Regions from separate parts of the Streptomyces sp. NPDC041784 genome, predicted to be linked through region 3. Evidence: riboswitches for the same ligand, from Rfam matches in the RefSeq annotation. Region 3 holds a riboswitch; each other region holds the start of a gene.
What was found. Region 3 has a riboswitch for S-adenosylmethionine ahead of thrC (threonine synthase). Riboswitches for the same ligand answer to the same signal wherever they lie in the genome.
Positions count from the first base shown of each region.

Region 1 (9,662 bases), on a different contig from region 3:
TCGGCCCGGCCGCGGGCATCAATCCCGCGTACGGCTCCGGCGACGGGCTGCTCGCCGCGCAGCGCGCCTACTTCCGCCGCTGGGGCGTGATCCCGGTGGAACTCTTCCAGGACTCCCCCGGGGCCGCCCTGACCCCGGCGACGGCCCTGTTCATCCACGGCAGCTGGGTGCACCTCCTGGGCAACATGCTCTTCCTGTACGTCTTCGGGGCGATGACCGAGGAACGGATGGGCCGCGTCCAGTTCACGCTGTTCTACGTCGGCTGCGGCTACCTCGCGCTGCTCGGGTACGCCGCCGCCCACGCCGAGTCGTCGTCCTCGCTGGTCGGGGCGTCGGGGGCGATCTCCGCGGTGCTGGGCGCGTTTCTGTACCTGTTCCCCCGGGCGCGGGTGACCAGTCTTCTGCCGTTCCTGTTCTTCCTGCCGCTGCGGTTCCCCGCCTGGGTCGTGCTGCCGTTCTGGGCGGCGCTCCAGTGGGTGGCGGCGGGGCGGGCGGCCCAGGGGCCCGGGGTGGCCTATCTGGCGCACCTGGTGGGCTTCGGGCTGGGCCTCGGCTACGCGTGGGCGCGCTTCGGCCGTACCACTAGAGTGAAGGCCGCCCCAGCTCCGGCTCCCGAGGGAGAGAACCAGCCGTGATCACCGCGATCGTCCTCATCAAGACCAGCGTGGACCGGATCCCCGAGATCGCCGAGCGGATCGCCTCGCTGGACAGTGTCAGCGAGGTCTTCTCCGTCACCGGGACCTACGACCTGATCGCCATGGTGCGGGTGAAGCGGCACGAGGACCTCGCCGAGGTGATCCCCGGCAGCATCAGCAAGATCCCCGGCGTGGAGGCGACGGACACCCACGTGGCGTTCCGGACGTACTCGCAGCACGACCTGGAGGCGGCGTTCGCGATCGGTCTGGACTCCTGACCGCCTGAACACCGAACACCGCCCCCGGCGGCGGACCGGCTAGACCGCCGGGACGCAGCGGCCGTTCTCCGTCCGGTACGTCCACCGCGCACCCTCGCTCACCAGGGCGCGTACGGCCGTGACGAAGCGGTCCACGTGCTCGTCGGGGGTGCCGGCGCCGAAGCTCACCCGGATGGCGTTGAGGGACTTCTCGCCCGGGGCGGCCTCGGGGGCGCCGCACTCGCCCTGGGCCTCGGGGGCGCCGCCCAGGAGGGTGCGGACCAGCGGGTGGGCGCAGAACAGGCCGTCGCGGACGCCGATGCCGTACTCGGCGGAGAGGGCGGCTGCGAAGTGGGAGCTGTTCCAGCCGTCGACGACGAAGGAGATCACCCCGACCCGGGGGGCGTCGTCGCCGAAGAGGGAGAGGATCCGGACCGCCGGGACCTCGGCGAGGCCCGTGCGCACCTTCTCGATCAGGTACCGCTCCCGCGCGACCAGCGTGTCGAAACCGGCCTCGGTGAGCGCCGTGCAGGCCGAGGCGATGGAGTAGGCGCCGATCACGTTCGGGGAGCCGGCCTCGTGGCGGGCCTCGCTCTCGTGCCACTCCACGTCCACTCCCCCGTCCTCGCGCCGGGTGACCCGGCGGCTCGCGCCGCCGCCCGCGAGGTACGGGTCGGCCTCGCGCAGCCAGTCGGCGCGGCCGGCCAGGACGCCGGAGCCGAAGGGGGCGTACAGCTTGTGGCCGGAGAAGGCGACCCAGTCGACGTCGAGGTCACGGACGGACACCGGGTGGTGAGGGGCCAGCTGGGCGGCGTCCAGGACGATCCGGGCACCGTGGGCGTGCGCGGCCGCCGCCAGCTCCCGTACCGGCCACAGCTCGCCGGTGACGTTGGAGGCGCCGGTCACGCAGACCAGGGCCGGGCCGTACGGGTCGCGGGCGGCGAGGGCGCGCTCCAGGGTCTCGACGGCCTGGCTCGGGGTGCGCGGGGCGTCGAGGTAGGTGACAGAAGCGTCCTGCCAGGGCAGCAGTGAGGCGTGGTGCTCGGTCTCGAAGACGAAGACCTGGCAGCCGGCGGGCAGGGCCTGGGCCAGCAGGTTGAGGGAGTCCGTCGTCGAGCGGGTGAAGACCAGTTGGTCGTCGGCGCGGCAGTCGAGGAACTCGGCGACGGTCCGGCGGGCGTTCTCGAAGAGGTCCGTGGAGAGCTGGGAGAGGTAGCCGGCGCCGCGGTGGACGCTGCCGTAGTACGGGGCGTAGGCCGCCACGTCGTCCCAGACGCGCTGGAGGGCGGGGGCGCTGGCCGCGTAGTCGAGGGCCGCGTAGGTGACCTCGCCGCCGGTGACGAGCGGGACGGTGACATCCCGGCCCAGAACGGGCAGCGGGGCACAAACGGTCTGGGCGGCGGCAGCGGTGGAGACGGACATGGCGAACTCCCGTGAGAGGCAAGGGGAAACCACCGTGCGAGCGGACGGCGCTCCAGCACGGAGGAAGGAAAGAAGGGATGCGGAGGCGGGGCTCTACGCCCTATCGCATTCGCTGACTCACGGAAGGCTCCTCGACGACCAGGACCCCTGGCCCCACACTCTCGAAAAGTGTGCGAGGGGTCCGCGCTTGCCGTGGACCTCACTGCCCACGACCTGGTCCTCACCCGGGGCACCCCGCCACGGACGGAGGGTTGCCGGACAGTCGGCCGGGGCCTCATGACTGTCACTCATGACCTGGTACAGGAACGTACGCGACGTGATCGTCGTCCCGCAACCCGTGTCCGGATCGCGGGACGACCATCGGGTCGTATCAGGCGTTGCTGGCCGCCACCCAGCGCTCCAGCGCCTGCCGGGCCGCACCCGAGTCGATGGCCTCGGCCGCTCTCGCCATCCCGGCGCCGATCTGCTCGGCCAGCGTCGCCCCGCCCGGGTCGAGGGCCACCAGGGCCGCCGCCGAGTTCAGCAGGACGGCGTCCCGGACGGGGCCCGGCTCGCCCTCCAGCAGCCGCCGCGCGACCTCCGCGTTGTACGACGGGTCCCCGCCGCGCAGGGCCTCCACCGGGACCAGCTCGATGCCGACGTCCCGGGGGTCGAAGGTCTCCTCGGTGACCTTCCCGTCGCGCACCACCCACACCCGGGAGGTGGCCGTGGTGGTCAGCTCGTCGAAGCCGTCGTCGCCGCGGAAGACGAGGGAGGAGTTGCCTCGCTCGGCGAAGACACCGGCGACGATGGGCGCCATGCGCGGGTCGGCGACTCCCACCGCCTGCGCCCGCACCTTCGCCGGGTTGGTCAGCGGGCCGAGCGCGTTGAACACCGTACGGATGCCCAACTGGCCGCGGGCTGCGCCCACATGACGCAGTGCCGGATGGAACTTGATGGCGAAGCAGAAGGTGATCCCGGCCTCCTCGGCCACCTCGGCCACCCGCTTCGGCGTCAGCTCCAGATTGACGCCCAGCTTCTCCAGGACGTCCGAGGCACCGGACGCGGAGGACGCGGCGCGGTTGCCGTGCTTGACGACCTTCGCGCCGGTGCCGGCCACGACGATCGACGACATCGTGGAGATGTTCACCGTCTTGGCGCCGTCGCCGCCCGTGCCGACGATGTCGACGGTCCGGCCCGGCACCTCGATCAGATTGGCGTGCTCGTACATCGTCCGCACGAGCCCGTTGATCTCCGCGACCGTCTCGCCCTTGGCCCGCAGCGCCACGGCGAACCCGGCGATCTGCGCGTCGGTCGCCTCGCCGCGCATCATCAGGTCCATCGCCCAGGCGGTGTCGTCCGCCGACAGGTCCTGGCCGGCCAGCAGGCCGTTCAGCAGGGCGGGCCAGGAACGGCCCGCCGCGGTGTCGCCTCCAGCGGGGGTCACAGCGCTCATAGCCGCTCCTGGGTGTGTACGTACGAGTAGGGACTCGCGGAAGAGTGTGATCCCACCCTATCCAGCCGGACGGCACGGCGAAGGGCCCCGTCCGAAGACCGGACGGGGCCCTTCACTCAAGGCGTGGCGACGCCTGGCGATCAGTGGTGGCCGTGGCCGCTCGTGATCTCCTTGTACTCCTCGACGGTCGGCTTCGGGATCTGCTGGTCCTCGCCGAAGTACGCGTCGCTGATCTTGGCGCGCAGCTTCTCGGAACCCTTCACCTTGCGCTCGACACCGTTCTCGTCGACGGTGGCACCGATCGCGGCCGGCTCGTACTGCTCGTGGGCCGTGAGCGTGAAGAGCTGCTCCTGGCTGAGCGGCTCGTGCACCTCGATGAACTCACCGTGCGGCAGACGCTTGATGGTGCCGGTCTCGCGACCGTGCAGCACCTTCTCGCGGTCCCGGCGCTGCAGGCCGAGGCAGATCCGCTTGGTGAGGATGTACGCGATGATCGGCCCGACGAAGAAGAAGATCCGGACGAACCAGGTGATCGCGTTGATCGACAGGTTGAAGTGCGTGGCCCACAGGTCGTTGCCGCCACCCACCAGCGTGATCATGTACATCGTGACCCAGGCGACGCCCAGCGCGGTACGGGTCGGCGCGTTGCGCGGCCGGTCCAGGATGTGGTGCTCGCGCTTGTCGCCGGTGATCCACGACTCGATGAACGGGTAGGCCGCCAGCGCCGCGAGGACGACACCGAACAGCAGCAGCGGGATGAACACGCCCAGGACCAGCGTGTGGCCCCAGATGTTGATCTCCCAGCCCGGCATGAAGCGGATCAGACCCTCGGCGAAGCCCATGTACCAGTCGGGCTGGGCGCCGGTGGACACCTGGTCCGGACGGTAGGGGCCCATCGCCCAGATCGGGTTGATCTGCGCGACCGCGGAGATGACCGCGATGACACCGAAGACCAGGAAGAAGAAGCCTCCGGCCTTGGCCATGTACACCGGCAGCAGCGGCATGCCGACGACGTTCTTGTTGCTCTTGCCGGGGCCCGCGAACTGCGTGTGCTTGTGGTAGAAGACCAGGATCAGGTGGCCCACGACCAGGCCGAGCATGATGCCCGGCAGCAGCAGGATGTGGACCGAGTAGAACCGCGCCACGAAGTCGTGGCCCGGGAACTCCCCGCCGAACAGGAACATCGAGATGTACGTGCCGACGATCGGCATCGACAGGATGGCGCCCTGGGTGAAGCGGACACCGGTGCCGGAGAGCAGGTCGTCCGGGAGCGAGTAACCGGTGAAACCGGTGAACATGCCCAGGACGAACAGCAGGAAGCCGAACAGCCAGTTGATCTCACGCGGCTTGCGGAACGCGCCCGTGAAGAACACGCGCATCATGTGCACGAACATGCCGGCGAGGAAGATCAGCGCCGCCCAGTGGTGGATCTGCCGGATGAGCAGACCGCCGCGCACGTCGAAGGAGATGTGCAGGGTCGAGCTGAACGCCTCGGACATCAGCTGTCCCTGGAGCGGGACGTAGCTGCCGTGGTACTCCACCTCGTTCATCGACGGGTGGAAGAACAGCGTCAGGTACACACCCGTGAGGATGATGATGATGAAGCTGTAGAGGCAGACCTCACCCAACATGAACGACCAGTGGTCGGGGAAGATCTTGCGCATGTTGGCCTTGGCGAGGGAGTAGATCCCCAGCCGGCCGTCGGCCCAGTCGGCGACCCGCTCGCCGGCCGGTGCCTTCCCGCGTTCGCGGGACTCGGTGTTCTCTGTGGTGCTCATCCGCGCTCCCAGAAAGCAGGACCGACGGGCTCTTCGAAGTCGCTGAGCGCCTCGAGGTAGCCCTCGTCGTTCACGCCGATGCGCAGCTGCGGCAGAGCGTGACCGGCCGGGCCGAAGATGACCTTGGCTCCGTCGGAGAGGTCGAAGGTGGACTGGTGGCAGGGGCACAGCACGTGGTGCGTCTGCTGCTCGTACAGCGAGATCGGGCAACCGACGTGGGTGCAGATCTTCGAGTACGCCACGATGCCCTCGTGCGACCACTCGAGCTCGCGCTGGTCCTTGATGTCGTCGGGCTGGAGCCGGACGATCATCAGGGCGGCCTTGGCGATCTCGTTCTGGAAGTTCTCGTCGTGCTCCTCCAGGCCCTCGGGCTTGGCGAAGGTGAGCGAACCGACGGCGACGTCCGCGGGACGCAGCGGCTCGTTCGTGTTCATGTTGACGAGCAGCTTGCCCTTGGCCCACAGCGTGTGGCGCAGCTTGTCCTCGGGCAGCGGGCCCAGGTCGCGCAGCAGCACGACACCGGAGAGCGGCACCAGGGTGAGCGCGCCGAACATCGTGGTGCGGATCAGCTTGCGACGGCCGATCGCCGACTCCTTGGCACCCGCCTTGAAGTCCGCGTGGACCTTGGCGCGCACCTCGGGGGGAGCCGCGATCGGGTGACGCTCGTCGGCGACCTCGACGTCGGACATCAGGGTGCGGGCCCAGTGGACCGCGCCGGCGCCGATGGTGAACAGCGCCGTGCCCAGCGTCAGACCCAGCGCGAAGTTCAGCGCGCTGAGGTGGCCGATCGGGAACACGAAGATCGACTTGTCGGCCGGGATCGTCACGAAGGACGCGATGAATCCGACGGTCGCGAGCATCGACAGCGTGAACAGGAAGGCGACCGCGCGCTCGGACCGCTTGGCGGCCCGCTCGTCGATGTCCTGGATGCGGTGCTCGTGGGGCGGCAGGCCCGGGTCGGCGAACGGGTTCTTCTCGTCCGCCACGGATACCGCACCGTGCGCGTGGTCCTGCTCAGCGGGCAGGTTCTCTTCTGGAATGTCTTGGCTACTCATGACTTCTTGGCCTTTGCGGTCCGAGCGGCGACCCAGACGGCGACCGCGATCAGTGCGCCGAGGCCGAAGATCCAGGCGAACAGGCCTTCGCTGACGGGGCCGAGGCCACCCAGCTCCAGACCGCCCGGGTTCACCGTCTCGTCACCGTTGACCGCGTGCAGGTACGCGATGATGTCCTTCTTGTTCTGCTCCGACAGCGTCGTGTCGGGGAAGGAGGGCATGTTCTGCGGGCCGGTCTGCATGGCCTCGTAGATGTGCTTCGGGTCCACGCCCTCGAGGGTCGGGGCGTACTTGCCGTCGGTGAGGGCACCGCCCTTGCCGGTGAAGTTGTGGCACTGCGCGCAGTTGGTGCGGAACAGATCGCCACCCTTGGCGATGTCGGCACCCTCCGAGCCGTACTGGGCCTCGGTGGGGACGTTCGGGCCGGCACCCAGGGAGGCGATGTACGCGGCCAGCTGGTCGATCTGGGCCTGCGTGTAGATGACCTTCTTCTTCGGCACCTGGGCGCCCTGGGAGGTCGCGGCCGGCATACGGCCGGTGCCGACCTGGAAGTCGACGGCCGCGGCGCCCACGCCGACCAGGCTCGGACCGTCGGAACTGCCCTGACCGCCGGTGCCGTGGCAGCTGGCGCAGCCTACGGCGTAGAGCTTCTTGCCCTCGTCGATGGCCAGGGACTGGGCGGTTTCATCTGCCTGCGCCTTGCTCGCGGGCGCGAACGCGGCGTACAGCCCCCCCGTGCACGCCAGCGCGAGGAGTAGGACGACGAGCGCCGCCAGCGGATGGCGTCGTCGTGCGGAGAGCTTTTTCACGGATTACCCCGGTGTCAGGATCTTCTGCGTCGATGCTTCTGGGATGTGCGCTTCTGCGGCGCGCGGAACGGTCCCGCTACTTGATCATGTAGATCGTGGCGAAGAGGCCGATCCAGACGACATCGACGAAGTGCCAGTAGTAGGACACGACGATCGCGGCGGTCGCCTGCTCATGGGTGAACCTCTTGGCCGCGTAGGTGCGTCCGAGGACCAGCAGGAAGGCGATCAGGCCGCCCGTCACGTGCAGACCGTGGAAGCCGGTGGTCAGGTAGAAGGCCGAGCCGTAGGCGTCCGAGGAGAGCGAGAGCCCCTCGTGCTTCACCAGCTCGGTGTACTCGTAGATCTGACCGCCGACGAAGATCGCGCCCATGACGAAGGTGATGATGAACCAGCCCCGGAGCTTCTTCACGTCACCGCGCTCGGCGGCGAACACGCCGAGCTGGCAGGTGAGCGAGGAGAGCACCAGGATCGTGGTGTTCGTCGCCGAGAACGGGAAGTTCAGGGCGTCGGCCTGTTCCTTCCAGAACTCGGGACCGGTCACCGATCGCAGGGTGAAGTACATCGCGAAGAGGGCCGCGAAGAACATCAGCTCGGAACTCAGCCAGATGATGGTTCCGACGCTGGTGAGGTTCGGCCGATTGACCGACGGGTGCGCGTGCCCGGTTTCTACTGTCGTTGCTGTCGCCACGACCGACATTATGTCGGTCGCTTATCCCGCCCTCACTCCGGGGGGTGCCGTTCGGAGTGTTCGCACGTCGTGTACTGCCCGGATGGCCCATCGAAGTCGTGTTCCAAGCAGTGTTGACGGGGTGTTCAAGGGAGTAGCATCCGCCGCAACGGTTCTGTCCGTACGACGCCGATGTCACGGAGGAAGCATGCAGGCGACCGCCACGGTGCTGGTCTACAGCGACGACTCCAACACCCGCGAGCAGGTACGGCTGGCCACTGGCCGTCGGCCGGCTCCCGATGTGCCCGTGGTGGAGTTCCTGGAGTGCGCCACGTCCGCGGCGGTCGTGCGCGAGCTGGACCGGGGCGGCATCGATGTCGTCGTCCTGGACGGCGAGGCCGCGCCCATGGGGGGCATGGGGCTGTGCCGGCAGATCAAGGACGAGGTGTTCCAGTGCCCGCCGGTGCTGTTGCTCATCGGCCGGCCCCAGGACGCGTGGCTGGCCACCTGGAGCCGCGCGGACGCCGCTGTGACGCTGCCTGTGGACCCGGTGGAGTTCGCGGCGGCCCTGGCCACCCTGCTGCGGCAGAAGAGGCTCCAGAGCGCCTGAGGGGGCGGACCGGGCTGTCCCCGGGGGCCGGCGCTCAGACCAGCACGGGCCTGAGCGTCGTCGTGTCCTGCGGTGTCGCCCGCCCGGTGTTCGTCAACGCGCTGCCCGTCGTCCACTTCTTCCAGTCGACGTTCCAGTCACCGAAGCCGTTGCCGAAAGGCTCCATCGTGTTGCCGTAGCTGTTGACCACCTTGACGAGGTCGCCGCGGCGGACGTTCTCGTAGAACCAGGCCGCGTTGGACGTGCTCATCCCGGTGCAGCCGTGGCTGACGTTCTCGTAGCCCTGGGAGCCGACGCTCCAGGGGGCCGCGTGCACGTACTCGCCGCTCCAGGTGACGCGGGTGGCGTAGTAGACGTCGAGGTCGTACGACTCCGAGGAGCCCTCGGCGATGCCGACGGTGGTGCCGCGCATGCGTACGAGGTACTCCTTGCCCAGGACGACCTTGACGCCGTTGCGGGTCTCGAAGCCGGGCTTGCCGGTGGTGACCGGGATGGTGGTGACCGCCTCGTCGTTGCGGTAGACCGTCATCCGGTGCGCGGAGGCGTCGGTGACGGCGACGACCCGGTCGCCGATGGTGAGTTCGAGGTCCTTGGTCCGGCTGCCCCACAGCCGGTCGCCGATCTTGATGCCGTCCAGGTTGCTGTGGGCGCGGACGGTGGCGTGGGCGGGCCAGTACTCCTTGGGCCGGTAGTGGAGTTCCTTGTCGTCCACCCAGTACCAGGCGCCCTGCACGGAGGGCGTGGAGTCGACCTTGAGGCCCCGTTCGACGACGGCCCGCCCGGCGGGGTCCTTGACGGGCTCGCTCAGCTTGGCGGTGACGGGCTGGCCGACGCCGTACCGGCCCGCCTCCGGGCCGAACTCGACCGTCAGCCGCTTCTTGCCCGTGGGCGTGCCCGTGTCGAAGGTGACGACCCGGCGGCCGGGGGCGCCGCCGCCGTCCTCGGTGCTCACCCGGACCGTGTAGTGGGCCTCGGCGGCCAGCGGCTCGGTGCT
Region 1 covers NZ_JBVJAB010000002.1:353,010-362,671, forward strand. Annotated here, with positions in the region: gene ACZ6D7_RS05270 (rhomboid family intramembrane serine protease) at 1-635, shown strand, start outside; gene ACZ6D7_RS05275 (Lrp/AsnC family transcriptional regulator) at 632-913, shown strand; gene ACZ6D7_RS05280 (aminotransferase class V-fold PLP-dependent enzyme) at 953-2,314, opposite strand; SAM riboswitch class IV at 2,493-2,609, opposite strand; gene trpD (anthranilate phosphoribosyltransferase) at 2,685-3,749, opposite strand; gene qcrB (cytochrome bc1 complex cytochrome b subunit) at 3,890-5,527, opposite strand; gene qcrA (cytochrome bc1 complex Rieske iron-sulfur subunit) at 5,524-6,582, opposite strand; gene qcrC (cytochrome bc1 complex diheme cytochrome c subunit) at 6,579-7,391, opposite strand; gene ctaE (aa3-type cytochrome oxidase subunit III) at 7,468-8,088, opposite strand; gene ACZ6D7_RS05310 (response regulator) at 8,267-8,668, shown strand; gene ACZ6D7_RS05315 (L,D-transpeptidase) at 8,703-9,662, opposite strand, start outside.
Region 1: linked by a shared signal. The riboswitch ahead of ACZ6D7_RS05280 (aminotransferase class V-fold PLP-dependent enzyme) and the one ahead of thrC (threonine synthase) in region 3 are both predicted to bind S-adenosylmethionine.

Region 2 (9,662 bases), on a different contig from region 3:
TTGTGCTCGCGGTCGGCGGCCCGGGTGCGCTCGGTCAGCCCGCTGCCGAACCACAGGGCGCGGAAACCGTGTTCCGTCCGGTAGATCCCCGCGTACGCGTCGACGAGGACGCCCACCGGATCGTCCCAGCGCTCCTTCGTGGCGGCCTCCGCCAGGTCGTCCATCGCCCCTTCGAGGCGGGTGAACCAGCCCGCCGCCAGGGCGTCGATGATCGCGCCCCGGTCCGGCAGGTACTGGTACAGCGAGCCGACCGACACCCCCGCCTCGGCCGCGACCCGGGTCGTGGTGAGCGCCTCGACGCCGTCCTCCACCAGGATCCGCTCGGCAGCCTGGAGGAGCAGCGCCAGCCGCGCCCTGCTGCGCGCCTGCCGGGGTGTGCGGCGCAGGGAAGCGGCACCCGTTTCCGTGGTCGGCCGGTCCAAGAATCGTCTCCGAACGTGAACGTGACTTTGTTTCAGGTTTACGCTACCTTCGCGCCCATGACCGCCTCAAGCTCGGCGCTGAGCAGGGAACGGGCCGCCGTGGCGGACGTCTGCCGGCGCCTGGGGGCCGAGGGCCTCCTCATCGGCACGGCAGGGAACGTGAGCGTCCGTGTCGACGACCTGGTCGCCGTCACCGCGACCGGAGCGGTCCTCGCCGAACTGACGCCGGACCAGGTGACCGTGGTCGACCTCGACGGAAAGATCGTGGCCGGCACCCTGCGGCCCACCTCCGAACTGGACCTCCACCTCGGCGTCTACCACCGCTATGGCACCGGCGCCGTCGTCCACACCCACGCCCCGATGGCCACCGCGGTCTCCTGCGTGCTCGACGAACTGCCCTGCGTCCACTATCAGTTGCTCGCGCTGGGCGGCACCGTGCGGGTCGCGCCGTACGCCACCTTCGGCACCCCGGAACTCGCCGAGTCCGTCCTCGCCGCCCTCGACGGCCGTGGCGCCGCCCTGATGGCGAACCACGGCGCGGTCACCCACGCGACGACCCTCGGCAAGGCCGTCGAGCACGCCCTGCTCCTCGAATGGGCCTGCGGCGTCTACCAGCGCGCGGCCACCATGGGCCGGCCCCGCTTCCTCGACGAACAGCAGCAGCTCGCGGTGATCGAGGCCGCGATCGCCCGCGACTACGGCACCACCCACCCCGTACCACCCACGCAGGAGGGACAGTGATGAAGGTCTTCACGATGGGCGTGCACGTGCTGGACGTGCTGGTGCGGCCGGTGGAGGAGATACCCGAGGGCCAGGGCGCGACGCTCGTCGAGGACATCCGGATGACCGCCGCCGGAACGGCCGGCGGCACCGCCCTCACCCTCGCCAAGCTGGGCGCCGAGGTGCGCAGCGCGGGCGCCGTCGGCACCGACCCCACCGGCGACCTGCTCGTCCAACTGCTCGGCAGGGCGGGCATCGACACCGAGTTCCTCGTCCGCCGCACGGACACCGCCACCTCCGCGAGCGTTCTGCCCATCCGCCCCAACGGCGACCGGCCCTCGCTCCACCTGCTGGGCGCCAACATCACCTACGGCCTCGACGACGTCCCCTGGGACGCCCTCGCCCAGGCCACCCATCTGCACCTCGGCGGCCCCGAGCTGATCGGCGTCGACACCGCCACCCGCATCCTGTCGTACGCCAAGGAGCACGGCGTCGTCACCTCCGTCGACCTGCTCGCGCCGGGTGTCCTCGGCGGCTTCGAGCAGATCGAGGCGGCCCTGCCCCACATCGACCACTTCCTGCCCAACGAGGACCAGGTCCTCGGCTTCACCGGCGAGGACGACCTGCTCAAGGGGGCGCGCAAGCTCCTGGGCGCCGGGGCGGGCGTCGTCGCCGTCACGCGCGGCGGGGACGGCGCGCTCGTGGTGACCGCCGACGGCGCGGAACCGGTGCCCGCCTTCGTCGTCGACGTCGTCGACACCACCGGGTGCGGCGACGCGTTCTCCGCGGGCTATCTGCGGGGCGTGGGCCTCGGCCGTACGCCGAGCGACGCCGCCGTCCTCGGCAGCGCCGCCGCGGCGCTCGTCGCGCAGGGCCTCGGCAGCGACCACGGCGACTTCGACCTCGCCGCCGCCGACGCGTTCGCCGCGACGGCCACGTCCCACGCGTGAGATGACGCCGGAGGGGCGCGACGGCCGGCCGGAGTGAGGGAACCGCGGCCGCGGACTCACCTGGTGGACGCCCCCTTGACGACGGACGGGGGCCGATCGACACTCGGTACGGGAATCCTAGTGAACGGGTAGGGAATCATGGGACGACAGGAGCCTGCCACCGGCCGAGCGAGCCGTACGGCATGGTCGTCGCCCCTGCTCACCTCCCGCCGTCACATCGACCTGCAGCGCGTGTGCAGCGCGATCAGCCACCAGGGCTGAGCCGGACCCCTCCCGCGCCCACCGCCCCCGGCGGTGCCCCCTGGGCACCGCCGCCCGGCGCGCGCCGACGAGGTCCGCCTCCCACTCCGACGTCGCATCCGCCGCGCGCCGGTCCGCCGCGCGCGCCGCCCCCGGGGAGACTCATGTCCGTCACACCACCGGCCGCCCGGCTGTCCGTCCGCCCCGCCCCCGCCTTCCGGGGCCGCATCGGCCGCGACGCCCGCAGCGGCCACTACGCCGTACCGCGCCGCTACCGCCTGCACCTGTCACCGGCCGACCCCGACGGGCTGCGCATCGCCGTCACCCACAGCCTCCTCGGCCTGGACCGGTCCTGTCCGGTCACCTTCCTGCCCGCCGTCCCGGACCGTCCCGACGGCGGCCACTCCGCGCTGCGCCCGCTCTACGACGCCAGCGCCCACCGCTACACCGGACCGGCCGCCGCGCCCGTGCTCAGCGACGACTGGTCGGGCCGCATCGTCTCCACCCACGGGCCCGACATCGCCCGTGACCTTGCCGAGCTCAGCGAGACGGGGGTCCCCCCGGCCGAAGGCTGGGGGAGCTTCGGCGGCGGCCGGGCCATGCTGTACCCGTGCGGCGCCGAGTCGGAGATCGAGGCCGTCGAGCGAATGTGCGCCCAGGGCATCGAGGCGGCCGCGCAGCGCGCCGGGGCGGCCGACGCCGGGAACGCCGGGAACACGGAACGCGCCACCGCGCTCGACACCCTGCTTCACACGCTCGGCGTGCTGGACCAGGGGCTGAGTGTGCAGCCGTATCTGATCAGCGATCAGATCACCGCCGCCGACGTCGAGTTGTGGGTCGCTCTGGTCCAGCTGGACACCGTCCACCGCCATCATCTCGACGCGGCCGCGGTGCACCGCATCGCCGGCCACCCCGCCCTGTGGGCCTACGCCCGCCGTCTGGCCGGCCACCCGGCCTTCGGCGCCCACCTCGACCTCGACGGCATCGCCCGCCGCCACCACGCCCGTTGCCAGGGCCTGGAGGCCGCCGGTTCCGCCGTGCAGATCCTGGACTGGGCGGCGCACACCGCGCCCGTCCAGTAGCCGTTCCAGCCCGTGGACCGGCGTTGACATTCGCTCGGGCACCCGTCTTAACTTACGGCCCAGAACGGTCATGAGTGTCAGCGACAAGCCCTGGCTTGCTGACCGGCAACCCTCGCGCCGCGGTGGGGTGCCCCAGGTGACGACCGGACCGGATGCCGTTCCGGCAAGGACGATTCGGTAAGCGCGAGGGCCCCTTCGGGGGCCGCGACAGTGACGGAGAACCCCATGTACGCAGCTCTCAGGACGGCGCCCCGCCGCCTCCGGGGCTGCGTACGGCCGTCCGCCCAGCCCCTCGTCGCCGACCGCGCCGTCGATCTGCTCCGCGTGAACAGCGCACTGTGTACCGCACCGGGCCGTGCCCGCTGTCGGGGCTGAATCCTTCTCACCACCCTTCGCCCCGCCTCCGCGTTCCTGACGAACACCGCCCGATCGGTGTGCCGTTGACCGCCCCACCCCGGTTCCGTGTACACATCCGTGCGCCGTGCGCCTCACCACGGCCGCCACCACGGCTGTGCCCGTCCGGGGTACCCGACTCCCGCCGGAGCCCCTCATGAGTGAACCCCCAGGTGCCGTGACCCTCGCCGAAGCACCTGCCCTCGACACGCCGTCGGAGAAGCTCGCCGCCCAGCGAGTCCAGCCTCTGCGCCGGCCCGGACGGTGGATCGCCACCGCCGTCGCCCTGGTCCTTGTCGCGCAGTTCGTCCACGGCCTGGTCTCCAACCCCTTCTACCAATGGGACCGCTTCGGCTACTGGTTCCTGCGGCCAGTGATCCTCGACGGACTGCTGATCACCCTCGAAGTCGCCGCCTACAGCGCGGTGCTGGGCCTCGTCGGAGGCATCCTGCTCGCCCTCGCCCGGCTCTCCAGGAGCCCGGTGCTGCGCGCGGTCAGCTGGACCTACGTCTGGGCGCTGCGCTCCATCCCGCTGATCGTGGTGCTGCTCTTCCTCTACAACTTCAGCGCCCTGTACCAGACGCTGAGCCTGGGCGTCCCCTTCGGACCCGCCTTCTTCACCTTCGACGAGTCCCGGCTCGCCACCGACATGGCGATCGCCGTCGTCGGCCTCAGCCTCAACGAGGCCGCCTACGCCGCCGAGGTGGTCCGCGGCGGCATCCTCTCCGTCGACCAGGGCCAGCACGAGGCGGCCGCCGCCCTCGGCCTGCCCAAGGGCTACCAGTTCTGGAAGATCGTCTTCCCACAGGCCCTGCGCTCGATCACCCCGAACTACGTCAACCAGCTGATCGGCCTGATCAAGTCCACCTCGCTGGTCTTCTACGTGTCGCTGCTCGACCTGTTCGGCACCGCCCAGACCATGGGCGCCACCTACCCCGGCGACATCGTGCCGCTGCTCCTCGTGGTCACCGTCTGGTACCTGATCCTCACCAGCGTGGTGTCCGTCGTCCAGTTCTACGTCGAGCGGTACTACGCCCGGGGCGCCACCCGCTCCCTGCCGCCCACCCCGCTCCAGCAATTCCGCAGCGCCCTTGTCGAGTTCAGGCAGCGGCTGCGCAAGGAGGCCGCCGTATGACCACCGAGACCGCACCGGCCGCCGTCGAGGTCCACGACGTGCACAAGTGGTACGGCACCCACCGGGTGCTGGACGGGGTGAACCTCACCGTGCGGCCCGGCGAGGTCACCGTGATCCTCGGCCCGTCCGGCTCCGGGAAGTCCACCCTGCTGAGGGTCGTCAACCACCTGGAGAAGCCGGAGATCGGCTACGTCAGCATCAACGGCGAGCCGATCGGAGTCCGCCGGCACGGCGGCCGTCTGCGCGAGCTGAGCGAGCGGACCATCCTGACCCAGCGCAGCCGCATCGGCTTCGTCTTCCAGAACTTCAACCTCTTCCCGCACCTCACCGTGCTGGACAATGTCGCCGCCGCCCCCGTGGCCACCGGGAAGCTCAGCAGAGCCGCCGCCCAGGAACTCGCCCGCGAACTCCTCGGCCGCGTCGGCCTCGCCGACAAGGCCGGCGCCTACCCCCGGCAGTTGTCCGGCGGCCAGCAGCAGCGCGTCGCCATCGCCCGCGCCCTCGCGCTGCGCCCGGGCGTCATCCTCTTCGACGAGCCCACCTCGGCCCTCGACCCCGAACTCGTCGGCGAGGTCCTCGCGGTCATCAAGGACCTGGCGACCAGCGGCACCACCCTCGTCATCGTCACCCACGAGATCGGCTTCGCCCGCGAGGTCGCCGACCGGGTCGTCTTCATCGACGGCGGACGGATCGTCGAGCAGGGCCCGCCGGCCGAGGTTCTCGACCGACCGCAGCACGAGCGGACCCGGGACTTCCTCAGCAAGGTGCTCTGACACCGACGCGCCCCACGACTTCCCCCCACGCCACACCCTCACCACCCTCTGAGTCACAAAGGACGGCCATGTCTGCCCACTTCACCCGACGCAGCCTGATTCGCGGCATCACCGCGGCGACCGCGGTCGCCACCCTCGCCACCGGGCTCGCCGCCTGCGGTGGTGACAGCGAGGCCGCCACCACGGCCGACGGCGCCGCCGCAGGCAGCGTGACCATCGGCCGGGTGTCCAACGGTGCCGCCAAGGAGACCGTCCTGAAGGTCTCCGAGGTCAAGTCCATCAGCGCCGAACTGCCCGACGCGATCAAGAAGAGCGGCAAGCTGACCATCGGCATCGGCGCCCTGCCCTCCGGCTTCGCCCCGCTGGCGTACGTCGGCGACGACCAGAAGACCCTCACCGGGGCCGAGCCCGACCTCGGCCGCCTGGTGGCCGCGGTCCTCGGCCTGAAGCCCGAGACGAAGAACTTCACCTGGGAGAACCTCTTCGTCGGCATCGACAGCGGCAAGGTCGACGTCGCCTTCTCGAACGTCACCGACACCGAGGAGCGCAAGAAGAAGTACGAGTTCGCCTCCTACCGCCAGGACAACCTCGGCTGGGAGGTCAAGAAGTCCAACAAGTGGAACTTCGACGGCAACTACGAGAACCTCGCCGGACTGACCGTCACCGTCGGCTCCGGCACCAACCAGGAGAAGATCCTCCTGGAGTGGAAGAAGAAGCTGGAGTCCGAGGGCAAGAAGCTCACCGTCAAGTACTACCCGGACCGCAACGGCATCTACCTGGCGCTCGCCAGCGGCAAGATCGACGCGTTCTTCGGCCCCAACCCCGGGATCGCCTACAACGTCTCCCAGACCGCGGGCACGGCCAACGCCACCCGCAACGCGGGCACCTTCTCCGGCGCCGGCGAGACGCTCCAGGGCCTGATCGCCGCCACCGCCAAGAAGGACAGCGGCCTCGCCAAGCCGGTCGCGGACGCCATCAACCACCTGATCGAGAACGGGCAGTACGCCAAGTGGCTGGCGGCCTACAACCTCTCCAACGAGGCCGTCGCCAAGTCCGAGATCAACCCGCCCGGACTGCCGCTGGACAACTCCTGACCGACCGGCGCCCCGCCGGGAACACCCGGCGGGGCCCGGGCGTTGTGACTCATGACGAGATGGGACAGGCGCCGACGCGCGCCCGACAGGGGGAGGTGCCGGCCGTGACGCACACATTCCACGCCGTGCACCTGTCCTCCCGGCCTCACATAGACCTCCAGCGCGTGGCCGGCGCGCTCTGTTGCTCCTGACACCCGTTCCCCGAAGCGGCACCCCTTGACGCGGGTGACGTGCGCTCTCGTACGGACCTCCAGGAAGGCACCCTCGTGTCCTCGACCCCCTCCTCCCCGCTGCATCTCGCCGTCGCTCTGGACGGCACCGGCTGGCACCCCGCCTCCTGGCGCGAGCCCGTCGCCCGACCCCGTGAGCTGTTCACCGCCGGATACTGGGCCGATCTGGTCGCCGAGGCGGAGCGCGGACTGCTCGACTTCGTGACGATCGAGGACGGCCTCGGCCCGCAGTCCTCCCACTTCCTCGACCCGGACGACCGCACCGACCAGGTCCGCGGCCGCCTCGACGCCGTGCTGATCGCCTCCCGCGTCGCCCCGCTCACCCACCACATAGGCCTGGTGCCGACCGTGGTGGCCACGCACACCGAGCCGTTCCACCTCTCCAAGGCGATCGCCACCCTCGACTACGTGAGCACCGGCCGGGCCGGCCTGCGTGTCCAGATCACCGCCCGCCCCACCGAGGCCGCCCACTTCGGCCGCCGCACGATCCCCCGGATCGAGGCCTACGACTCCCCGGCCACCCAGGACCTGGTGACCGAGCTGTTCGACGAGGCGGCCGACTACGTCGAGGTCGTGCGCCGCCTCTGGGACAGCTGGGAGGACGACGCGGAGATCCGGGACGTCACCACGGGCCGCTTCATCGACCGCGACAAACTCCACTACATCGACTTCGAGGGCCGCCACTTCAGCGTCAAGGGGCCCTCCATCACCCCGCGCCCGCCGCAGGGCCAGCCCCTGGTCACCGCTCTGGCGCACGACACCGTCCCCTACCGGCTGGTGGCCCGCGCCACCGACATCGGCTATGTCACCCCGCACGACACCGGCCAGGCCCGTGCGATCGTCGCCGAGATCCGCGCCGAACAGGAGCGGGCGGGGCGGGCCGCGGAGCCGCTGCACGTCTTCGGCGACCTGGTGGTCTTCCTCGACGACGACCCGGCCGAGGCCGCCGCCCGGCGCGACCGCCTCGACGCCCTCGCCGGCGAGGAGTACCGCAGCGACGCCCGGATATTCGCCGGCTCGCCCGCCCAACTCGCCGATCTGCTCCAGGACTTCCGGGCGGCCGGACTGACCGGGTTCCGGCTGCGCCCCGCCGTCGCCGGCCATGACCTCCCGTCCATCACCCGGGGCCTCGTCCCCGAACTCCAGCGCCGTGGGGCCTTCCGCCGTGCCTACGAGGCCGACACCCTGCGCGGGCTGCTCGGCCTGAGCCGCCCCGCCAACCGCTACGCCGCAGCCTGAGCCGGACGGAGAGCCGACGACCATGAGCAAGCCCCAGAAGCAGATCCATCTCGCCGCGCACTTCCCCGGCGTCAACAACACCACCGTGTGGAGCGATCCGCGGGCCGGCAGCCATATCGAGTTCAGCTCCTTCGCCCACTTCGCGCGGACCGCCGAACGCGCCAAGTTCGACTTCCTCTTCCTCGCCGAGGGGCTGCGGCTGCGCGAACAGGGCGGCAGGATCTACGACCTGGACGTGGTCGGCCGCCCCGACACCTTCACGATCCTGGCCGCGCTCGCCGCCGTCACCGAGCGCCTCGGCCTGACCGGCACCATCAACTCCACCTTCAACGAGCCCTACGAGGTGGCCCGCCAGTTCGCCAGCCTCGACCACCTCTCCGACGGCCGCGCCGCGTGGAACGTCGTCACCTCCTGGGACGCCTTCACCGGCGAGAACTTCCGCCGTGGCGGCTACCTCCCGCAGGGCGAGCGGTACGCCCGCGCCAAGGAGTTCCTCGCCACCACGGGCGAGCTCTTCGACTCCTGGCGGGGCGACGAGATCGTCGCCGACCAGGGCACCGGCACCTTCCTCCAGGACGCCAAGGCCGGGGCCTTCGTCCACGAGGGCCGGCAGTTCGACATCCAGGGCCGGTTCAACGTGCCCCGCAGCCCCCAGGGCCGCCCGGTGATCTTCCAGGCCGGGGACTCCGACGAGGGCCGCGAGTTCGCCGCCTCGTCCGCCGACGCGATCTTCAGCCGGTACGCGGCGCTCGACGCCGGCCAGGCCTTCTACACGGACGTCAAGTCACGCCTCGCCAAGTACGGCCGGCGCGCCGACCAACTGCTGATCCTGCCCGCCGCGAGCTTCGTGCTGGGCGACACCGACGCCGAGGCCGAGGAGATCGCCAAGGACGTGCGCCGCCAGCAGGTCAGCGGCGCCACCGCCCTCAAGCACCTGGAATTCGTCTGGAACAGGGACCTGTCCGGCTACGACCCGGAGGGCCCCCTGCCCGACATCGACCCGGATCTCGGGGAGAACCACATCGCGCGCGGCCGCGCCCAGGTCCGGATGTACCGCGACCCGCTGGCCACCGCCCGCGAATGGCGGGAGCTCGCGGAAGCCAACAACTGGTCGATCCGCGACCTGGTCATCGAGACCGGCAACCGGCAGAACTTCGTCGGCTCCCCGGCCACCGTCGCCAGGACGATCAACGAGTACGTGCAGGCCGACGCCGCCGACGGCTTCATCCTCGTCCCGCACATCACCCCGAGCGGCCTCGACGACTTCGCCGACAAGGTCGTCCCGCTCCTCCAGGAACAGGGCGTCTTCCGCACCGAGTACGAGGGCACCACGCTCAGGGACCACCTCGGCCTCGCGTACCCGGACGAGGCGGACAGCACCGCT
Region 2 covers NZ_JBVJAB010000003.1:562,871-572,532, forward strand. Annotated here, with positions in the region: gene ACZ6D7_RS09150 (TetR family transcriptional regulator) at 1-422, opposite strand, end outside; gene ACZ6D7_RS09155 (class II aldolase/adducin family protein) at 480-1,163, shown strand; gene ACZ6D7_RS09160 (carbohydrate kinase family protein) at 1,163-2,092, shown strand; gene ACZ6D7_RS09165 (putative leader peptide) at 2,231-2,353, shown strand; gene ACZ6D7_RS09170 (glutathione S-transferase C-terminal domain-containing protein) at 2,497-3,414, shown strand; SAM riboswitch class IV at 3,481-3,604, shown strand; gene ACZ6D7_RS09175 (amino acid ABC transporter permease) at 3,965-4,942, shown strand; gene ACZ6D7_RS09180 (amino acid ABC transporter ATP-binding protein) at 4,939-5,715, shown strand; gene ACZ6D7_RS09185 (ABC transporter substrate-binding protein) at 5,784-6,809, shown strand; gene ACZ6D7_RS09190 (putative leader peptide) at 6,869-7,000, shown strand; gene ACZ6D7_RS09195 (LLM class flavin-dependent oxidoreductase) at 7,076-8,278, shown strand; gene ACZ6D7_RS09200 (NtaA/DmoA family FMN-dependent monooxygenase) at 8,301-9,662, shown strand, end outside.
Region 2: linked by a shared signal. The riboswitch ahead of ACZ6D7_RS09175 (amino acid ABC transporter permease) and the one ahead of thrC (threonine synthase) in region 3 are both predicted to bind S-adenosylmethionine.

Region 3 (9,662 bases):
GATGACGAGCGTGCGCGGGTCCAGCAGGGTGAGCGCGGTGACCAGGCCGTCGGCGAGCGCGTCCACGGCGTTCCGCCAGATCCGGACGGCGTTCGGGTCGCCGGACGCGACGGCCTTCGCGCAGTCCGCGGCGTCCGCCTCCGGATCCCCGCAGGCCGCCGCCCATGCCTCGCTCACCGCCGCCGCCGAGGCGAACCGCTCCAGACAGCCGTGCTGCCCGCACGGACACGGGGCCCCGCCGGGCCGTACGACGATGTGGCCGATCTCGCCCGCGAAGCCGTGCGCGCCCGCCTCCACCCGGCCGTCGACCCCGATGGCGCCCGCGATGCCGGTGCCCAGCGCCACGAACAGGAACCGGTCGGCACCCCGGCCCGCGCCCACCCGGCCCTCGGCGAGCCCGCCGGTGCGCACGTCGTGGCCGAGTGCGACGGGGCTGCCGAGCCGTTCGGCGAGCAGCGCGCGCAGGGGGACGTCGTGCCAGCCCAGGTTGGCCGCGTAGGCGGCGACGCCCCGGGTCTCGTCGACGATCCCGGGCACCGCGACGCCGGCCGCGGCCGCGGGCTCGCCGAGCAGGTCGATGCCGTGGGCGCGCAGGTCGGCGGCGAAGTCGAGGATGGCGGCGACCACCGCGTCGGGGCCGCGCTCGCGGCCGGTGGCCCGGCGGTCCTCGTGCAGCAGGGTGCCGTCGGTCCCGACCAGCGCGGCCTTCATCCCGGTGCCGCCCACGTCGAGGGCGATGACATGTCTCACGGGAACAGTGTGGACCGATTACCCGCAAGAGGTCTAGTCCACTTGCGCGGGTTGGGGGTACGGTCCCGCTCCAAGAGGGCCGAAAGAGGTCTAGTCCACACGGGTGGTGTAGACCTTAATCCGGATAGCGGTCCATTGGTATGAACAATCACTTGTCCATCCATTGGACAATCGGACGCAGTGAGCAGTCGGGAGAAGAGGCCAGTGCAGGCGCGGGCAGGAAAGTCGGGAACGGTCGCGGGGAAGATCGGCGGGACGATCGCGGGGGTGTCCGCACTGGGCATGGCCGCGGTCCTCTCCGGTTGCGGACTCACCGGAGGCTCCGACGACGTCACCCTCAGACTGGTCGCGGCCGACTACGGCGACAGCGCCGCCAACAGCTCCGAGAAGTACTGGGACAAGCTCGTCGCGGCGTACGAGAAGGATCACCCGAACGTCACCGTCGAGGTGACCGTCTACTCCTGGAACGACGTCGACGCCAAGGTCAAGGAGATGGTCGACGCCGGCGACGCGCCCGACATGGCGCAGATCGGCGCCTACGCCGACTACGCGGCCGCCGACCAGCTCTACAAGGCCGGCGAGCTGCTCTCCATCCCCGTCCAGGCCGACTTCGTGGGCCAGCTCGCCGACGCGGGCAAGGTGCGGGGCGTGCAGTACGGCATGCCGTTCGCCTCCTCCACCCGGCTGCTCTTCTACAACAAGACCCTCTTCGAACAGGCCGGCCTCACCCCGCCGACCACCTGGGACGACCTCGCCAAGGACGCGGCGGCGCTGAAGAAGGACGGCGTGAAGTACCCGTACGCGCTGCCGCTCGGCTCCGAGGAGGCGCAGGCCGAGACCATGCAGTGGCTGCTCAGCGGTGGGGGCGGCTACAACCAGACCGTCAGCAGCTACAGCCTCGACTCCACCGAGAACGTCGACACGTTCGGCTGGCTGAAGAACGAGCTGGTCGGCAAGGGGCTGACCGGACCGGTCGCACCCGCCGAGCTCAACCGCGCCGACGCCTTCGCCGCCTTCACCAACGGTGACGTCGGCATGCTCAACGGCCACCCGTCCCTGATGAAGGCGGCCGCGAAGAAGGGCGTGAAGTTCGGCATGGTGCCGATGCCCGGCGTGGACGGCCCCGCCAAGGTCTCCATGGGCGTCGCCGACTGGATGCTGGCCTTCCGCAAGAACGGGCACGCCGATCAGATCGGCGACTTCCTCGACTTCGTCTACAGCGAGGAGAACGTGCTCGACTTCTCCCGCGAGTACGACCTGCTGCCGGTCACCAACTCCGCCTCCCAGGTCATGAGCACGGCCAAGGAGGACGCCGACCTCCAGCCGTTCCTGGAGGAACTCCCGCTCTCCCAGCTCTACCCGGTCGGACGGACCTCCTGGGCGCAGGTCAGCGCGGCGATCAAGAAGGAGATCGGCCGGGCCGTGACCCCGTCCGGCAGTCCGGCCACGGTGCTGGGCGACCTCCAGACGACGGCCGCGACCGCGGAGAGCGCCGCCGGGGAGTGAGTCGGCTGTCGGTGGCCGGGGTTACCGTTCAGGGCATGCAGGAACAGCTGGAGGACAGGGAGCGCGCCGTCCTCGCCCTGGAGCGACGCGGCTTCCCCGGCCCCGGCGCGAAGGAGCGTGCGATCCGCGAGGAACTCGACCTCTCCCCGCTCCGCTACTACCAACTCCTCAACGCCCTCCTCGACGACCCCCGCGCCCTGGCCCACGACCCGGTGACGGTGAACAGACTGCGCAGGGTCCGCGAGACCCGCCGCGCCGAACGCTGATCGCTAGGCGCCGAGCCGCCGAGCCGCCGAGCCGCCGACGGGGTCTCGGTGTGGCTCGGTCCCGTGGCCTCGCCCCCCGGTCGCCGTGCCCCGCGGATATCGTCGGCGTATGGGCATCCATGAGACGCACTCCGAGGAACCCGTACCCACCCCCACCCCCGTCCCCACCACCCCCGCCGGGCGTGAGGGGCTCGGCGCGATCCTCGCCAGGCCCTCCCGCACCCTCGTCGGGCTCGACTTCGACGGCACCCTCGCCCCCATCGTCGCGAACCCCGAGGACGCACGGGCCCACCCCGACGCCCTCGCCGCGCTCACCGCACTCGCCCCCAAGGTCGCCGCCGTCGCCGTCGTCACCGGCCGGCCCGCCGAGGTCGCCGTACGCAACGGCGGGTTCGCGGGGGCGCGGGGGCTGGAGCATCTCGCCGTCCTCGGCCATTACGGCGCCGAGCGCTGGGACGCCCGGACCGGCACCCTCACCGCCCCGCCCCCGCATCCGGGCGTCGCCGCCGTCCGCGCCGAACTGCCGGGGATCCTCGACGCGGCCGGCGGCGAGCCGGGCGTCTGGGTGGAGGAGAAGGGCGGCCGGGCCGTCGCCGTCCACACCCGCCGGGCCACCGACCCCCAGGCCGCCTTCGACGCCCTGCGCGCGCCCCTCACCGACCTCGCCACCCGGCACGGGCTGATCGTCGAGCCCGGCCGGATGGTCCTGGAACTGCGCCCGCCGGGCATGGACAAGGGCGTGGCCCTGCTGGAGCACGTCCGCGAGACCGGCGCCCGGTCGGTCCTCTACGCCGGCGACGACCTCGGCGACCTCCCCGCCTTCGCCGCCGTGGACAAACTCCGCTCCGACGGCGTCCCCGGCCTGCTGGTGTGCAGCGGCAGCACGGAGGTCACCGAACTGGCCGACCGCGCGGACCTCGTCGTCGACGGGCCCGCCGGCGTCGTACGGCTGCTGCGGGAGCTGGCCGGTCAGCTGGGCTGAATCTCCCGGAGCGCCTCCAGCTGATCCAGGAACCACCGGGCCGGAGGCAGCGCGGTCGCGGCCGCCGCCAGCCTCTTGGTGCGCTCGGCCCGCTCCTCCGGCTTCATGGTGAGACCCTCGTGCAGGGCACGGGCGGTCTCCAGCACGTCGTACGGATTGACGACGAGGGCGTCCTCGCGGAGCTCCCAGTACGCCCCCGCCTCCCGGGACAGCACCAGCGCGCAGCCCTCGTCGGAGACCACCGGGATCTCCTTGGCGACCAGGTTCATACCGTCCCGGACGGGGTTGACCAGGGCCACGTCCGCGAGGCGGTAGGCGGCGAGCGAGCGGGCGAAGTCGTCCTTCACGTGCAGGACGACCGGGGTCCAGCCGGGGGTGCCGTAGGTCTTGTTGATCTCCGTGGCCAGGCGCTGCACCTCGGCCGTGTAGTCGCGGTAGACGGCCAGATCCTGGCGGGAGGGGTAGGCGAAGGCCACATGGACCACCCGCTCGCGCCACTCCTCGTGGTCGTCGAGCAGCTGCCGGTAGGCCAGCAGGCCGCGCACGATGTTCTTGGACAGCTCGGTCCGGTCGACCCGGACGATCGTCTTCCGTCCCTCTCCGATCTCCTCGCGCAGGGCGGCCATCCGCTCCTCGACGTCCGGCCGGTGCGAGCGCTCGCGCAGGAAGTCGGCGTCGGCCCCGAGGCCGTGGACGCCGAGCCAGGTCCGGTGGCCGGGGCCCTTCCAGCCGGGCACGTACTGGAACGACTCCGGCACCCCCGACAGAGCCATCCGCGCGGCCACGTCGAGGTCCAGGGCCTGGACGCAGGACGAGAAGGCATCACTCCACCGGTGGGTCAGGAACCCCAGCCGGTCCGCCCCGAGCATGCCCAGGACCAGCTGCTCGCGGATGTCCCGCGGCAGCAGGGCGAAGTAGTCCGCCGGCGCCCACGGCGTGTGCGAGAAGTGGCCGATGCGCAGGTCGGGGCGGAGCTCCCGGAGCATCCCGGGGACCAGGCACAGGTGGTAGTCCTGCACCAGGACCGCCGCGCCCGGCGCCGCCTCCTCCGCCAGCGCCTGCGCGAAGGCCCGGTTGTACGTCTCGTACGACGCCCACTGGCGCCGGAACTCCGTGTCGAAGACCGGCTCCAGCGGGGTCTGGTACAGCAGGTGGTGGATGAACCAGAGCACCGAGTTCGCGATGCCGTTGTAGGCGTCCGCGTGGACGTCGGCCGGAATGGGCAGCATCCGCACGCCCTCCTCGCCGACCCCGCGCCGGACCGCCTCGCGGTCGCCGTCGGAGAGCGCGGAGCAGACCCAGAGGGCGCCCGCGTCCGGGCCGATGGCCGACAGGCCGGAGACCAGCCCACCGCCTCCGCGTTTCGGGTCCAGCGAGCCGTCCTCGCGGAGCGAGTACGAGACCGGGCCGCGGTTGGACGCGACCAGCACCTGAGCACCCCGAGCGGCAGCTTCGTGCGTGGTAGCCATACGCCTCAACCTAGCCCGGCGCGGAAACGCTCAAACGTACGGTCGCGCTGTGTGGACGGTCCATATCCGGCCGTATCGCGGGCCGTATACGGCGCCACGCCCGTGTTACGCGACCTTGCGCGACTGGTACTCCGCGATCTCCGCCATCGGCGGCCGTTCCTCCGTGTCCACCGAGTAGGTGCGTGGTTCGAAACCGTCCGAGCCCCGCTCGAACTGGGTGAGGGAGGGACGGACGAGATGGCCGCGGGCCAGCCGGAGCTGGGCGGTGCGGTAGATCGCCGCCGCCATCCGGCCGAGCGCCTGGCCGTCCTGGTGGCGGTGCTTGCGCACCCCCACGTCGACCTGGGCCAGCGCGTCGAGGCCCACCAGATGCAGGGCGTCCACCAGCATGCCCAGCTCGACCCCGTACCCGACCGGGAACGGCAGCTGCTCCAGCAGGGTGCGCCGGGCCGCGTACTCGCCGCCCAGCGGCTGGACGAACCCGGCCAGCTGCGGCCAGTGCATGTTGAGCAGCGGCCGGGCCATCAGCTCGGTCACCCGGCCGCCCTGGCCGGCCGCGCCGCCCAGCGGACGGTCGTACATGCCCTTGACCAGGTCCACCTGGGGGTCGGTGAGCAGGGGGCCCACGATGCCCGAGACGAAGTCGGAGGAGAACTCCTTCAGGTCGGCGTCGATGAAACAGACGATGTCCCCGGTGGTGACGAGCAGGGAGCGCCACAGCACCTCGCCCTTGCCGGGCACGGCCGGGAGGCGCGGCAGGATGGTGTCCCGGTGGACGACCCGCGCGCCCGCCGCGGCCGCGACCTCGGCGGTACGGTCGGTCGACCCCGAGTCGACGACGACGATCTCGTCGACCAGCGGGACCTGCTGCATGAGGTCGTGACGGATGACCGCGACGATGTCGCCGACCGTCTCCTCCTCGTTCAGCGCGGGCAGGACGACGGACACCGACTGATGGGTGGCGCGTTTCGCGGCCAGGATCCGGTGCAGCGGACGATCGGCCACGGACCAGGAGCGGGTGGTCAGCCAGCGCTCGACTTCTTCCAGCACAGTCTGCGGCTCCTCACTGTCGTGATCACACCGGGTGCACGGCGGGTGACCGTGTGATCCATCTCGCGGTTCGGACGACTATCTCAACTGTCCTGGCCTTCGGTTACAGTCTTGAACAACGCGGATGACCATCGCATGTCCGAGGTCGTCCGCTGTTCGCCGAGTTCAACAACTACATACCGCTCATCCAGAGGGGCAGAGGGATACGGCCCGATGAAGCCCCGGCAACCCTCCAGCCGGTCTTGTCACATTGATGTGGCGAGGCTCCCGGCTCGGGAAGGTGCCAAATCCGTCTCACGGCGAGATGCGTCGTGAGGAAGATGAGGAGAAAGGGCCTCGCCTCACATGGCTGCGCAGACTGTTGCAAGCACCACGGACAGCACTACCGAATCCACCGTAGACCTCGGCCCCGCCGCCGCGCTGAGCTGCCGCGAATGCGGTCACCGCGTGCCCCTCGGCCCGGTCTTCGCGTGCGAGGAGTGTTTCGGCCCGCTCGAGATCGCGTACGACTTCTCCTCCTACGACACGGAGGAGCTGCGCAAGCGCATCGAGGCGGGACCCGCGAACATCTGGCGCTACGCGCCGCTGCTGCCCGTCCCGGCCGACGTGGCGGACAAGCCGAACATCAACCCCGGCTGGACCAAGCTCGTCAAGGCCGACAACCTCGCGCGTGAGCTGGGCGTCACCGGCGGGCTGTACGTCAAGGACGACTCCGGCAACCCGACGCACTCCTTCAAGGACCGTGTCGTCGCGCAGGCCATCGAGGCCGCCCGCGCCTTCGGCTTCACCACCCTGTCCTGCTCCTCCACCGGCAACCTCGCCGGTGCCGTCGGCGCCGCCGCGGCCCGCGCCGGTTTCCGCTCCTGCGTGTTCATCCCGCACGACCTGGAGCAGGGCAAGGTCGTCATGGCCGCGATCTACGGTGGCGAACTCGTCGGCATCGAGGGCAACTACGACGACGTGAACCGTTTCTGCTCCGAGCTGATCGGCGACCCGGCCGGCGAGGGCTGGGGCTTCGTCAACGTCAACCTGCGGCCGTACTACGCGGAGGGGTCCAAGACCCTGGCGTACGAGATCTGCGAGCAGCTCGGCTGGCGGCTCCCGGACCAGCTGGTCGTCCCGATCGCGTCCGGCTCCCAGCTCACGAAGATCGACAAGGGGCTCCAGGAGCTGATCAAGCTGGGGCTGGTCGAGGACCGGCCGTACAAGATCTTCGGTGCGCAGGCGGAGGGGTGCTCGCCGGTGTCGGTGGCCTTCAAGGCCGGCCACGACGTCGTACGGCCCCAGAAGCCGAACACGATCGCCAAGTCGCTGGCGATCGGCAACCCGGCGGACGGTCCGTACGTGCTCGACATCGCGCGGCGTACGGGCGGTGCCGTGGAGGACGTGAACGACGAGCAGGTCGTGGACGCGATCAAGCTGCTGGCGCGGACCGAGGGGATCTTCGCGGAGACGGCCGGTGGGGTGACCGTCGGGGTCACGCGCAAGTTGATCGAGAACGGTCTGCTGGACCCGACGAAGACCACGGTCGTCCTGAACACCGGCGACGGCCTGAAGACCCTGGACGCGGTGGCCGGCACCGGCCTCACCGCGACCATCCGCCCCACCCTGGACTCTTTCCGAGAGGCTGGCCTCGCATGAGCGTCACTGTCCGCATCCCCACCATCCTGCGCACCTACACCGGCGGCAAGGCCGAGGTGCCCGCCGAGGGTGCGACCCTCGGGGAGGTCATCTCCGACCTGGAGAAGAACCACACCGGGATCGCCGCGCGCGTCCTGGACGACCAGGGCAAGCTGCGCCGGTTCGTCAACGTGTACGTGAACGACGACGACGTGCGGTTCGAGCAGGGGCTGGAGACGGCGACCCCGGACGGTGCCGGCGTCTCGATCATCCCGGCCGTCGCCGGCGGCTGACCTGTGGTTGACCGTCGTTCAGTACCCACCGGTAGTAACCGTCGGTAACAGTGATTACCGAGTGTTCATCGAATTGCCCCCTCCGTGAGAGAAGCGGAGGGGGCAATTCAGTGTGATTGAGCGCGGTACAGTTGGGGAACCGGGTCGCGAAACCCTGATCCGGAGTCTTTGATTTCTGCCTTGAGCCCGATAAGAAGCAGCCAAAGTGTGCGCCTCTTTCGTGGCTTTTGTGGCATTTGCGGGGCCCGACTTGCCCTGAATTCTGGCGAATTCTCGCCACATTCCGGATCGTGTGCGTCCAGAATTCTCGTCCAAGTGACCTGTTGCAGAGGGCAGTTGGACAGATACATTCGGCCGCGGTCGACGCGTTCCGGCGCACGCCCCCAACCAGCTGGGGGGTGAGGTCTGACCCGGATCCACGAAGTGTGGATCTGTGCAAGGGCCAGTAATAGGGGAGTTAGGCATGGCTCAGGGCACCGTCAAATGGTTCAACGCGGAGAAGGGGTACGGCTTCATCGCGGTCGACGGTGGTGCGGATGTTTTCGTCCACTACAGCGCGATCCAGATGGACGGATACCGCACCCTGGAAGAGGGTCAGCGGGTCGATTTCGAGATCTCGCAGGGCCAGAAGGGGCCGCAGGCGGACATGGTCCGCCTGGCGACCGGCTGAAGCACGCGCCGACTGACAGCGACGTTCTTCTGTTTCATCTTCGAAGGGCTCGCACCTCCTGGGGTGCGAGCCCTTCGGCATGCCCGGGGACCGGCGGGCGCGCCGCTGTTCACCTGCGGATCGGCCCGAGCCGCTTGCACTCGGCATGGGCGAGTGCTAATCATTGGCGTTAGCACTCTGAAGGTGAGAGTGACAACGAAGGACCGGGTCGGTGAGGCCCGCAGGCCAGGTGGGGCAAGGAACCACACGGCATGCGAGCCGTCCGTCGCGGGCGCGGGCGCGGTCCGAAGGAATCACCCCCAGTCCTGGAGGGACCACTTCACATGGCCAAGATCATCGCGTTCGACGAGGAGGCGCGGCGCGGCCTCGAGCGCGGCATGAACCAGCTCGCGGACGCCGTGAAGGTGACGCTCGGCCCCAAGGGCCGCAACGTCGTCCTCGAGAAGAAGTGGGGCGCCCCCACGATCACCAACGATGGTGTGTCCATCGCCAAGGAGATCGAGCTCGAGGACCCGTACGAGAAGATCGGCGCCGAGCTGGTCAAGGAAGTCGCCAAGAAGACGGACGACGTCGCCGGTGACGGTACGACCACCGCGACCGTTCTCGCCCAGGCGCTGGTCCGCGAGGGTCTGCGCAACGTCGCCGCCGGCGCCAACCCGATGGCTCTGAAGCGCGGTATCGAGAAGGCCGTCGAGGCCGTCTCCGGTGCCCTGCTGGAGCAGGCGAAGGATGTCGAGACCAAGGAGCAGATCGCTTCCACGGCCTCCATCTCCGCCGCCGACACCCAGATCGGCGAGCTGATCGCCGAGGCCATGGACAAGGTCGGCAAGGAAGGCGTCATCACCGTCGAGGAGTCCCAGACCTTCGGTCTGGAGCTGGAGCTCACCGAGGGTATGCGCTTCGACAAGGGCTACATCTCGGCGTACTTCGCCACCGACATGGAGCGTATGGAGGCCGTCCTCGACGACCCGTACATCCTGATCGCGAACTCCAAGATCGCCAACGTCAAGGACCTGCTCCCGCTCCTGGAGAAGGTCATGCAGGGCGGCAAGCCGC
Region 3 covers NZ_JBVJAB010000071.1:1,018-10,679, reverse strand. Annotated here, with positions in the region: gene ACZ6D7_RS47200 (ROK family protein) at 1-750, opposite strand, end outside; gene ACZ6D7_RS47195 (ABC transporter substrate-binding protein) at 1,033-2,256, shown strand; gene ACZ6D7_RS47190 (DUF3263 domain-containing protein) at 2,292-2,522, shown strand; gene otsB (trehalose-phosphatase) at 2,632-3,504, shown strand; gene ACZ6D7_RS47180 (alpha,alpha-trehalose-phosphate synthase (UDP-forming)) at 3,492-4,973, opposite strand; gene ACZ6D7_RS47175 (glucosyl-3-phosphoglycerate synthase) at 5,079-6,023, opposite strand; SAM riboswitch class I at 6,204-6,350, shown strand; gene thrC (threonine synthase) at 6,369-7,664, shown strand; gene ACZ6D7_RS47165 (MoaD/ThiS family protein) at 7,661-7,936, shown strand; gene ACZ6D7_RS47160 (cold-shock protein) at 8,400-8,606, shown strand; gene groL (chaperonin GroEL) at 8,930-9,662, shown strand, end outside.